3 regions of the Comamonas testosteroni genome follow, and region 2 is predicted to be linked to each of the others. Evidence: riboswitches for the same ligand, from Rfam matches in the RefSeq annotation. Region 2 holds a riboswitch; each other region holds the start of a gene.
The links. A riboswitch is a leader RNA that binds a small molecule or an ion and turns the genes downstream of it on or off. The one in region 2 is predicted to bind cobalamin.

Region 1: it holds a riboswitch for cobalamin, as region 2 does, so the genes downstream of both, F0P97_RS11615 (TonB-dependent receptor plug domain-containing protein) here and F0P97_RS10580 (TonB-dependent receptor) in region 2, are expected to answer to the same signal.
Region 3: it holds a riboswitch for cobalamin, as region 2 does, so the genes downstream of both, F0P97_RS11600 (CbtB domain-containing protein) here and F0P97_RS10580 (TonB-dependent receptor) in region 2, are expected to answer to the same signal.

What each region holds. Positions count from the first base shown of each region.
Region 1 is NZ_CP043568.1:2,542,874-2,546,149, reverse strand. Features, by position in the region: gene F0P97_RS11615 (TonB-dependent receptor plug domain-containing protein) at 1-1,461, opposite strand, end outside; cobalamin riboswitch at 1,677-1,867, opposite strand; cobalamin riboswitch at 2,555-2,745, shown strand; gene F0P97_RS11610 (TonB-dependent receptor) at 2,983-3,276, shown strand, end outside.
Region 2 is NZ_CP043568.1:2,317,963-2,321,238, forward strand. Features, by position in the region: gene F0P97_RS10570 (cell division protein ZapA) at 735-1,115, opposite strand; gene F0P97_RS10575 (hypothetical protein) at 1,156-1,365, opposite strand; cobalamin riboswitch at 1,606-1,846, shown strand; gene F0P97_RS10580 (TonB-dependent receptor) at 1,998-3,276, shown strand, end outside.
Region 3 is NZ_CP043568.1:2,538,327-2,541,602, forward strand. Features, by position in the region: gene F0P97_RS11590 (hypothetical protein) at 1-389, opposite strand, end outside; gene F0P97_RS11595 (CbtA family protein) at 778-1,572, opposite strand; gene F0P97_RS11600 (CbtB domain-containing protein) at 1,588-1,803, opposite strand; cobalamin riboswitch at 1,866-2,017, opposite strand; gene F0P97_RS11605 (histidine phosphatase family protein) at 2,054-2,626, shown strand; gene F0P97_RS11610 (TonB-dependent receptor) at 2,676-3,276, opposite strand, start outside.

The DNA.
Region 1 (3,276 bases), 220 kb from region 2:
GGCTGCATAGCTGGTCGCATAGTTGCCAAAGATGGTCACATTGCCAACTTGCTGATTGATCCCCACGCTCCCTGTTGTCTTGCTCCCCCAGACGTCGTACTTGTCATGACGAACCCCTGCGGCAAGAATAGGACCGGAAACGCCAACTTGGTATTCCCCGTTGGCATAGAGCGACTTGCGCTTATTCTTGCCCTGCAAGCTGCCATAAGCCCCCCACTGTGATGCGCTCGCATCGTAGAGCTCTGCGCCGCCAAGGACCTTGAATCCTTGACCCGCATACTTGAGGCTGTAGTTCAGCTGCTTGCTCTGATCCTTGTAGTTGGCAGTGCCGACAAAACCGCTGTCGTAGAACGGAACCAGCTCTCCCTGATTGAAGTAATTTTTATAGTCCAGAGAGAAATGATTCCAGGGGGCGGTGACATATCCCAGCAACCCGTCGTTGGGATCCGCGTTGGTACGACGTGTCTGCGTCCAACCAAGCTCCAAGCGTTGGCTGAGTTGCTCTGTGAGACGTTGCTCAAGATAGGCGCTAGCTGTGTCTGTGCGGCGATCGTTGTAGGCGTTGGGATCCGGAAGCTGCATGCCCCAATAGGCCGGGGCGCCGTTAGGACCCGTTGTGACCTCTTTCAGTTGGGCATAGTTAAAGCGATTCTTGTTATGTGTGAGGGCGATGCCGGCATCGATGGACTTTCCACGAAAATCAGCAGACGCTTGAAGTGTGGTGTCACGAGTACCTTCGTACTTCAGCAGACCATCGCTGTCAGTGTGAGACGCATATAAAGAGGTGCTCAGCTTGCCATCGGCAACATCAAAGGCCTGTTGAAACGAGGCTTTGGCCTTTTTCCAACCGAGAGAACCAGCTTCAACAGAGATACTGCGCTTGGGCTCGAGCGAACCACGCTTCGTCGTAATCGAGATGACTCCAGCAGTTGCGTTCGAGCCGTACAGAACCGTCTGTGGTCCTCGCAGAATTTCAATGCGAGAGATGGACGAAGGATCATATTGGCTCAGTAGGTTGGCCACATCTCCCGTGCTGGGCAGATTCATGGAAACCCCGTCGACCACAACCAACACGTTGGCAGAGCCAAAGCCTCTCATCTTGATGTAGTTGTACTGACCTGGGCCTCCGACTTGTTTGAACTCCAGCCCAGGCACACTTCGAAGAACTTCGGTGAGATCAGTGTACGAGCCGCGCTCGATCTGCTCCTGCTCGATGATGGTTGCAGCTTGCGTCAGCGTGAAAACATCTTTATCCAGCTTGGATGCTTCCACCAGCGTTTCCGCCAACTGGGTTCCGGCGGCATCTGAGCCGGAATCTCTCAAACTGGGCCGTTGCTGAGAGGATGGCGCAGCTTGTCCCGTGGCCTGTTCAGTTCCAGGAGAGCTTTGCGCAAACGCGAACGACGAGAGAAGAGGTGGAAGCAGTCCGAGCGCCGCAGCGCTCATCAATCTGGTTTTCATTGAGGTAGCAAGTCATAAGGCTTGCCGCCACCAGACAAACAGACAGCGGAACGCAGCCCATCGCATCGATGAGCTGTGTCGTCGAAGTATGAGCTTGTCAGGTGCGATGGGACCGTGAATGCGGAACTATCATGATGCGGCAAACATAAACAAAAAGAGTTTGTTTACGCTACTGCATCGGTAGACCCGTCCACTCAGAGCCCTCGCTCAATGGCACAGTAACGACTCGCATTGGCAGGTCTCCTGGCTCACACCGTCTTTGGCGCTGTGTGCCCCTTCCCGCCGAAATTGGCAGTGGTTATGGCAGCAGCTCGGTGCTCACAGTTGCGAGGACAGCCACGTATTTGCAACGTGTTCCCGTTTTCATTCCCTTAGAAAAGGGAAGCTCAATGCTGAAGCGGGATTCTACATGGCTTAAAAATTTTGTCTCCTCGCTCATTTAGACGATGTGGTGCAGCGCTCCCTCTAGGCAGGCTGAATCTCCCCCACTCCTGTAGACACTTCCGTGACTCAAGCCCCGGCGCGCTCAAAATCGTCGGGCCTGACTCCACCCAGATGACTGTGGCGGCGTGACCGGTTGCAGAACACCTCGATGTAATCAAACACATCGGCCAACGGATGAGACCCAGCGATAAATGGATTACACCTATCTATCTGAGCTCATCGCAACGGGCAAACGTGCGTTCACAGTTGACCTCATCAAGGCCCAATCGTTCACAGCGATGATGAGTACGATGTCGCCATTTGACATGCGTACTGATGGCTGATTCCTAATCGATGGCACTTTTGTCCGGAATGCTAGATCTAGCACAACCATCTCTGTCGAGCAGCGCTGTAACAGCTCCAGCCCTTCTGCTGTCATCCGTACGGAGCGGCTTTCGCAGTCCACGGGTAGGTACTGAGGGGGTCTACGTATTCCGGTTGAATTAACCGCCTGTGCTGGTTACGGCTGACAAGTCTGCGGGTCTTGACCGACTGAGTTCGGCCAGAAGCGGAATTCCAATACATCTTTCTGAGTGTCCGCTTCCAAGAGAATGTGTTTATTAACGTTGCGAGCGGATTCGTGACCGAGGCAGTAAACTCATGCCATCGTTACAATCTGCCAAGCTCTGCGCTCCCATCTCGGGATGAAAAAGGGAACACGTTGAAACTACGTGGCTGTCCTCGCAACTGTAAGCACTGAGTCCTTCACGAAAGCCACTGCTTTGTTCTCAAGGCGGGAAGGTGTGAATGGCGCCAAACACGGTGCGAGCCAGGAGACCTGCCAGTGCGATTCGTTACTGTGCCATCGAGCGAGGGCTCTAGGTGGACGGATAGCTCCGTTCAGTAGCGTAAACCAAGCGTTTTTCGTTTTGATGTTTATGTTTGCTGCCCCGGAGCCTCGTCCACATCTGGATCGAGTTGCCCTTTTCTTGCACAAAGACGATTGCGATAGCCCTGCATCTCACCAATGCTGGCCAGCAAGGCGGCGCTGCGCATAAAAAGTATTCTGGTTGCGGCAAGCTACTGACGTGCCACTCCATGAAATCAAAAATCGTTCACGCCAGCGCTCTGAGTCTGCTCCCCGCCCTGGTCCCCTTCAACGTGCTTGCCCAGTCAAAAACGACAGGGCTCCCTACATCAATACACATTGCTCAGGCAGAAAATGGCAGCCGCAGCAACGAGCCTGTTGCTGATACAGCCCCGGAAGCCGCAACACTTGGGGAGGTCTCCGTCACCAGCCGTCACTATGACAACGCAGTTGGAATGAGTGATGCGGCATCGCAAGGTGTCATCCGCTCCGAGCTGCTGGAAAGCCGCCCGGCGCTGCGCCCC
Region 2 (3,276 bases):
ATGCCTTGCGAGATCATGGCCAAGTCTGCATCGAGTGTGCGCGGCGCCAGTTGGCGCTGAGGCGGGAGCAACCCAGACAGAGCACACTTGTCGCTTGTACCGGCCTATCTTGGTGCAACGTCGCTCAGCTTATTTCTGAAATGTCAGAGCTCGGCTAGTGCTTACCGAACACCTTCTCCAAAGGGCTGCTCGCGTTCTGGGGCGTCGATGCCCTACGGCCTGACTTTGACTTGCTCATAAGCGCCAGATTGGCCGCAGTGAACTGTCAGAGTGCACCGTCCGAGATGCCGACAAGGAGGCAAAGGAGGGCGGCTGCCGAGCATGACCTCAGTCCATTAGGCAAGAAAAAAGCCCGCAATGCGGGCTAATCATCAATTCAAAACAGATGCGTAAGTTGTTGATTTCAATGACGTACAACTGCTTGGTTTTGTTTGGCCTTTTAGGCTGTTTTTATCAAAAAACCAACTGAATCAACAGCCCGTGGCGTGTAAAGGTGTCTGCAAATGCCACCGATTCGTCATCCTGAACCGGGGGTTCAGGTGGGCAAGAGCAACCTATCGTTGGGTTCATCTGACGCGAGACGATCACGCTCAATAGGTGATTTATCAAGCCCATGCTCGTTGAGCATTGGTTCAAGGAAATATAAAAACCGGCAGATTTGCAGACGGTTTTATTCTAACGGGTATTGGCAGTCGCGCGGAGGTCATGACTGCTTTGCTGCTGAGGTTACCTGATCAGAGCAGCCTGGCGTCAGCATCCAGTGCCTGATCGAGCTTGAGCACCAGTTGCTCGGCAAGCTCTTGCTGGCGCTGCAGTTCAGCCTGGGCGGCCTCATTGACCTCGGGGGGCGCGAACTGCTCCTGAGCAAGCGCCTGCATTTCAGCCTGGGCGTTGGCCATATGCGCCTGCTGGGCATCGCGGTCGAGCACATCGAACGCCATGTTGAGGGCTGCCAGCACTGCCACCCGCTCGCGTGAGCGGACCTTGCCGCTGTCGCGGATACGGGTCATCGCCTCGTCCACGCGGCGAACGGCTTCCTGCACACGTTCTTCTTGACCATCGGGGCAGGTCAGCACATAGCTTTGCTGCATGATTTGCACATCGATCTGCTTCATGGGCGTCAGTGGCGGGTCTAGTGATGGAGGGTGACGGCTGTCACTCTCCCTGGTTGGCGGGCAGGCGTTCGATCAATGCATCGACGCGCGCACGTGCGGCCTGCAGGCGCAGACGCAGCAAATCGCGCTCTTGCGTCAGAGCGATGACCTGATCGGTGAGCAGGGTGTTGGTGCGCTGCAGTTCCTCGTGGCGCACCAGCAGACGCTCTACGCGCTCGGCAATGAGATCAAGAGAGGGCTGGGTGGTCATAGACTCTGCCATTGTAGGTCTTGCAGTCCGTGGGTGAGTATAAATGTGCAGGCAAATTCGCAGTTTGCGCCAGAGCACGGCCTGCTTGACTGCCGCAGTCGGGAAACTGCAATATTTCTCTCAAAATCGTAGCGTGCTGCGCAAGTTCTGTGTGCCTCAAAGGCGTGTTTAAGGTAAAAAATCGTCACCTGAACCGCGCAAGGCTACTTCGAATGAAGGATTTGCGCCGCGTAGCGCTCATTACAATGGGCGCCTGTTGGTGCTCGAGGCTGCTTTCTGTGGTCTCAGTTCAACGGGAAGCAGGGAGGGGCTGGCCAGATGCACTGGCTCTCCGAACCTGCGCTGCCCCCGCAACGGTCGGCGAATGGAATGCTGCGGCATTCCGCCTTTTTCCCCATGGCCACTGGCGCTGCGCGCTGGGAAGGCCGGCAAGAGGATGATTCGCCTAGCCCGGATACCGGCCAACACAGTGGATGCGCGCGTCTTTTTCCGATAGGGGTGCTCAGCCGTTATTGCCCATAGGTCGACGGGGAAGTCGGCGGGGTTTTTTGCTTTTGTTTCCCCCTATGAAGAGATATACCTCATGCGCATATTTGGGCGCGCTGAACCTTGCCATCGCTGGTGTATTGCCTGTGACTGCTCAGGCTCAGGAAACCGGTGTCAGCGCACTGCCCGAAACCATAGTCACTGCCACGCGCTTTTTGGAACCGGCTGCCAGCCTGCCTCTGGGTGTGAGTGTGATTACGGCGCGGGACATCCAGGCCGCAGGCGTGAGTACTGTCAATGAGGCGCTGATGCGCCTGCTCGGCGTGGTCGGGCGACAAGATATGTATGGGGGCGGCGACTATGCCTTGGATTTGCGCGGCTTTGGGACTACGGCCGATAGTAACCAGGCGGTGATTGTTGACGGCATCAAAGTCAGCGAGGCCGACCTGGGCGGCACACGCTTGGCTGGGATTCCAATCGAGAGTGTGGAGCGCATAGAAGTGCTGCGCGGCAGCGGTGCGGTGCTCTATGGCGAAGGCGCTACGGGGGGCGCGATAGTCATTACGACCAAGGCCGGTGCGGGCAAGGGTCGTCGCAACACAGCCATGGTGCAGGCGGGCGTCGGCAACTATGGCTTGCGAGAGGCGCGCGCCAGCGCAACGCTGGTGGGCGGAGGCTTTTCGATGGATGTGTCCGGCACCAAGCGCAAGGCCGACAACCATCGCGACAATTTCAAGTCTGACTTCGACGGCATATCGACTACGGGGCAATGGGCCAACGACTGGCTGCGTGCAGGCGTGCGCTATGCCGAGGATTCGATGGACACCGGCTTGCCGGGCTCGCTGACTGCGGCCCAGTATGCGGCCAATCCGCGACAGACCAGCACTCCTTCGGACCATGGCCGCATCGACAACCAACGTACCACGGTGTTTGCCAGTGCCACGCTGGGCGAGTGGGAGTTGGCGGCCGATATGGGCCACCGCGAAAAGCAACTGCGCTATGTCGCGTCCTGGGGGGGCTATGCCTATGACATAGAGGCTGATAGCTATGCGCTGCGCGCCCGCCACTCCGCGCGTTTGGCGAGTATGGACAATGTGTTTGTCGTTGGCAGCGATTACAGCCGTTGGACGCGCGATGTGTTGGGAAACTCTGGATCGCGGTCAAAGGCTACTACGCATGCGTTCTACCTGAAGGATGATCTGACGCTGTCGGGGAGCCGCACCCGCCTGAGTTTGGGTCTGCGCACCGAACGGATCGAAAAGCTTTCGTCGTCGAGTACAGATGGTTTGTCCGATCGCCAAAATGCTTGGGAGCTGGGCGTCAGCCAACCTCTGGGCATGGTCTGGACTGCCTATGCTCGCGTGGGTCGCAGCTTCCGTCTGGCCAATGTAGACGAGTTCACTTTTACCAACCCCACGGTGGCTC
Region 3 (3,276 bases), 220 kb from region 2:
TCATAGCCTTCGCCGCTGAAGCCGGTTGCGTTGGCTGACATCCGGCGCCTGGGCAGATCAATGAAGCCTCGCTCTTGTAAGTGACGAATCGCTGCAAGGCGAGCGGCAATGAGGGTGCAGTCATCCTTGAGGGCCCCCTTGGGGTGGCGGAAATGTGCCGTGGGTTTTTTGCTCAGAGGTTGGCCTGCTAACACTGGCGTTAGTGATAGATCGCAGGCAGGACATTTGCATCTAGCGTTTCCGTCGATGACTTCGGCATCGTGGATGTAACGTGGCTCGCCAGTGCGCGAATCATGTGCCCATTTCAGGGGTACGGAGTCAGTGTTGAGAGAGGCGCGCACTGACGCTGCGTGGGAGTTCACCTGCCAGATACTCGAATCTTGCGTCATTGGGATCTCCTAGTTGTGGGAAATTGATCCTTGCCTCACTTGTTGATGCTGGCCGTACGGCTCGCGGCGAATGCGCAGAAGGAAGCTCGGGATGTGTGTTCGCCACCGATGCTACAGATATTGACTGCTCTGCATTTAATCCTGATTGTCCCCCCGCCACCCGGGATTTGCCGCTCGCACTGACGGATTAAACCAATCGCGTCGCAATGTCTAATATCGACACCAGCAGTCATTGACCAAGCCAAGTTTGATGAGACTTTCAGCCTTGATCAGGCTCTCACGGCGACGCGCCGGACGACTGCTTCAGCCGGTATATGACCGTTGCAGAACGACCCATTGCAGACTTTTGATTCGCAGCGAGAAGCGCCTTTCTATACTTGGTGCTTTTTCACTTTGAATGAAACGCGTCATTCGCTCGTGAAGGATTTAGCTCCAATTTTTTCTCTGCGAGCCACCCGAACGTCAGCCCCAAACTCGCCCAGATCAATGCTTGCAAGCCCAGTGCTGCAACTCTGAAATCCCACAGCAAGGAGGCGGGGAAATCAACGGGAACCTCATTGATGGTTGGCAGTATCTGAAGACAGGTCGTAGTCAACACCAAGAAGAGGCAAGCGCGCAAAATCACAGCCTCCCATGAACCAAACCGTTGCGGCAATTTGCGCCCCGCATAAAGCGCTATGACCAACGCAGCCACACAAATGGCAATGGAGCCGAAAAACAATGCTGTGCGCAATTCGATCGTTCCACCTTGCCCAACCGAAGGTGGATTGGGTGGATATTTGATATAGGGGATCAACGCAATGCAGGTGAAGCCCAGCACGGCGAGGCTGGCAGATAGTGCCCTAGCGGAAAGTCGGCTCCAGCGGCCGTAAGCCATGGAGAAAACGATTGCAAATATCCCGCCTAGAGCCGATGTGAAAACGACGATGGCAACAAACAGACCAATGCCTGATTGCGTGTCTCTGCTCACCAGTTCTTCAGGCAAATAAGGGCGATGACTGTGCTCTTGCGTCTGTGCAGGACTATGGTGCGAAGAGGCATGGTCTTCATGACTAGCACCGGATGCCTCCAGCGCAATTGCTTGTTCAATCGATGACTCACCTACCAATTTTGCAAACGAGAAAGCCAACAGGCCCGCGACCAAGCCCGCGATCATGCCGCGCAGCAGTAGTTGTCTAATCATAGGAGCCCTCGGCTGTCAGTGGCAGGGGAAGCCTAGCAAGTGGCGGCCATCGTGCACAAATTCGTGCACGTACATACTGTTGAAGACGGCCAGCGCACCTTCTTCAATGCCGACAAAGTAAATGGCCAGCATGAAAAAAAGGCCCGCAAAAATGATCCAGGGCAACTGGTCACGGATAGGAAAAGAAATCGGTTGGACAACCGATGGCAGGGCAGAAACAGATGGCTGCATAAGAACTCCAGGAATACGCGTCCTAGGTAAGTCAGCGCAGGCTTGCAGCATTGCACTGACCCAGTGGGGTAGTTTCTCTTGGCAAAGGTCTGACTCGATGAAAGCAAAGCCCAAGAGCTTTCATTCACGTTACAGTGGCGCGACCGTGCTGGGTTTACACCAGCTTCTTTGACAAGAAAGTTCGCAAGATTCTACCGCCGCCTCATCCAAAGTATCGAAGATTCGCTGAGTTCAGTAGGAGCGCAAAAGCATGAGAACGATGCTCACACTGTTATGTGCACAGGTGCCTCCTGCATTGCGTGCAGGACACTTTCCTGATGACGATGGGCTCGATACGACTCAGCTTGCTGATGCTTCACTGAACTTATCTGGCCCGGAGCGGCATTCCGCGCGTGTCATTTGCAGTTCGTCTCGGGCCGCACAGCAAACAGCTCAAGCAATGGGCATCAATGACTATCAACTGGAGCCTGCCTTGAAGGAGGTGGACTATGGCCTCTGGTCTGGCGTCAGCCTCAAAGATATCGAACCTCAGTTGCTGGGGACTTGGCTGCGGGATCCATCCATGAGTCCTCCGAATGGGGAGTCGCTGGATATGGTGTGCCGCAGAACAAGAAGCTGGTTTGAAGCATCTCAACACCAGCAGGGCATGTCGTTGGTGTTCACACATGCCAATGTCATTAAGGCCCTGGTGTTGAGTGTGCTGGGTGCACCGATGACTGCAATGTTCCACCTGGATATCGCACCACTGAGTCTGACCAGACTCACCTGCCATCAAGGAAGATGGCAGGTTCAGTGCCTAGGCGTTCCTCTGAAGCATCAATAGTCGCAGGCCTGAGCAGATTTTGGATGAGCAGGCCCACTGCTCTTGCTTATCAGAAGGTAGTGCGGAACGTCACTCGCACGGCCCGAGGCTCACCTGGATGGACGATACGACCATCAACTGCGGTGGCCTCATTGGGCAAACGTGATCCGTAATAGTATTGAATGTCGTCAAACTTCTTGTTGAAGAGGTTGAACACATCCAGCGTCAGGCTCGCATCACGTCCCAGAATATCTTTCAAGCTGCGAGTCAGGCGCCAGTTGACCGTTGATACTGGTTTGGAGCGCACGGTGTTGTCTTCCACCAGCGCACTGCTACCCAGGTAGCGCCACTGAAGGCTGGTGGTCCATGGGCCCAAGTCACGCCAGGTTGCGGCGACAGAGGACACCACATCCACCGCGTTGGGGATGCGGTCGCCGTTGGTGAAACGTGCCTTGGACAGAGCCAGGTCGGCATCCAGCAAAAAATGCTTCCCAGGCGTCCAGCGGTTATTGATTTCCACACCGTGACGCCGGCTGGCAAGGCTGGCTTCAGTGGTTCCGGCATCACCAACATAGATCAGCTCTGACTTGGAGCGGAGATGCCAGTACGAAATCGATGTTTGCAGGTCGGTAATGGCCTCCGTGCGTGCACCGATTTCCCAGCCGCGAGAA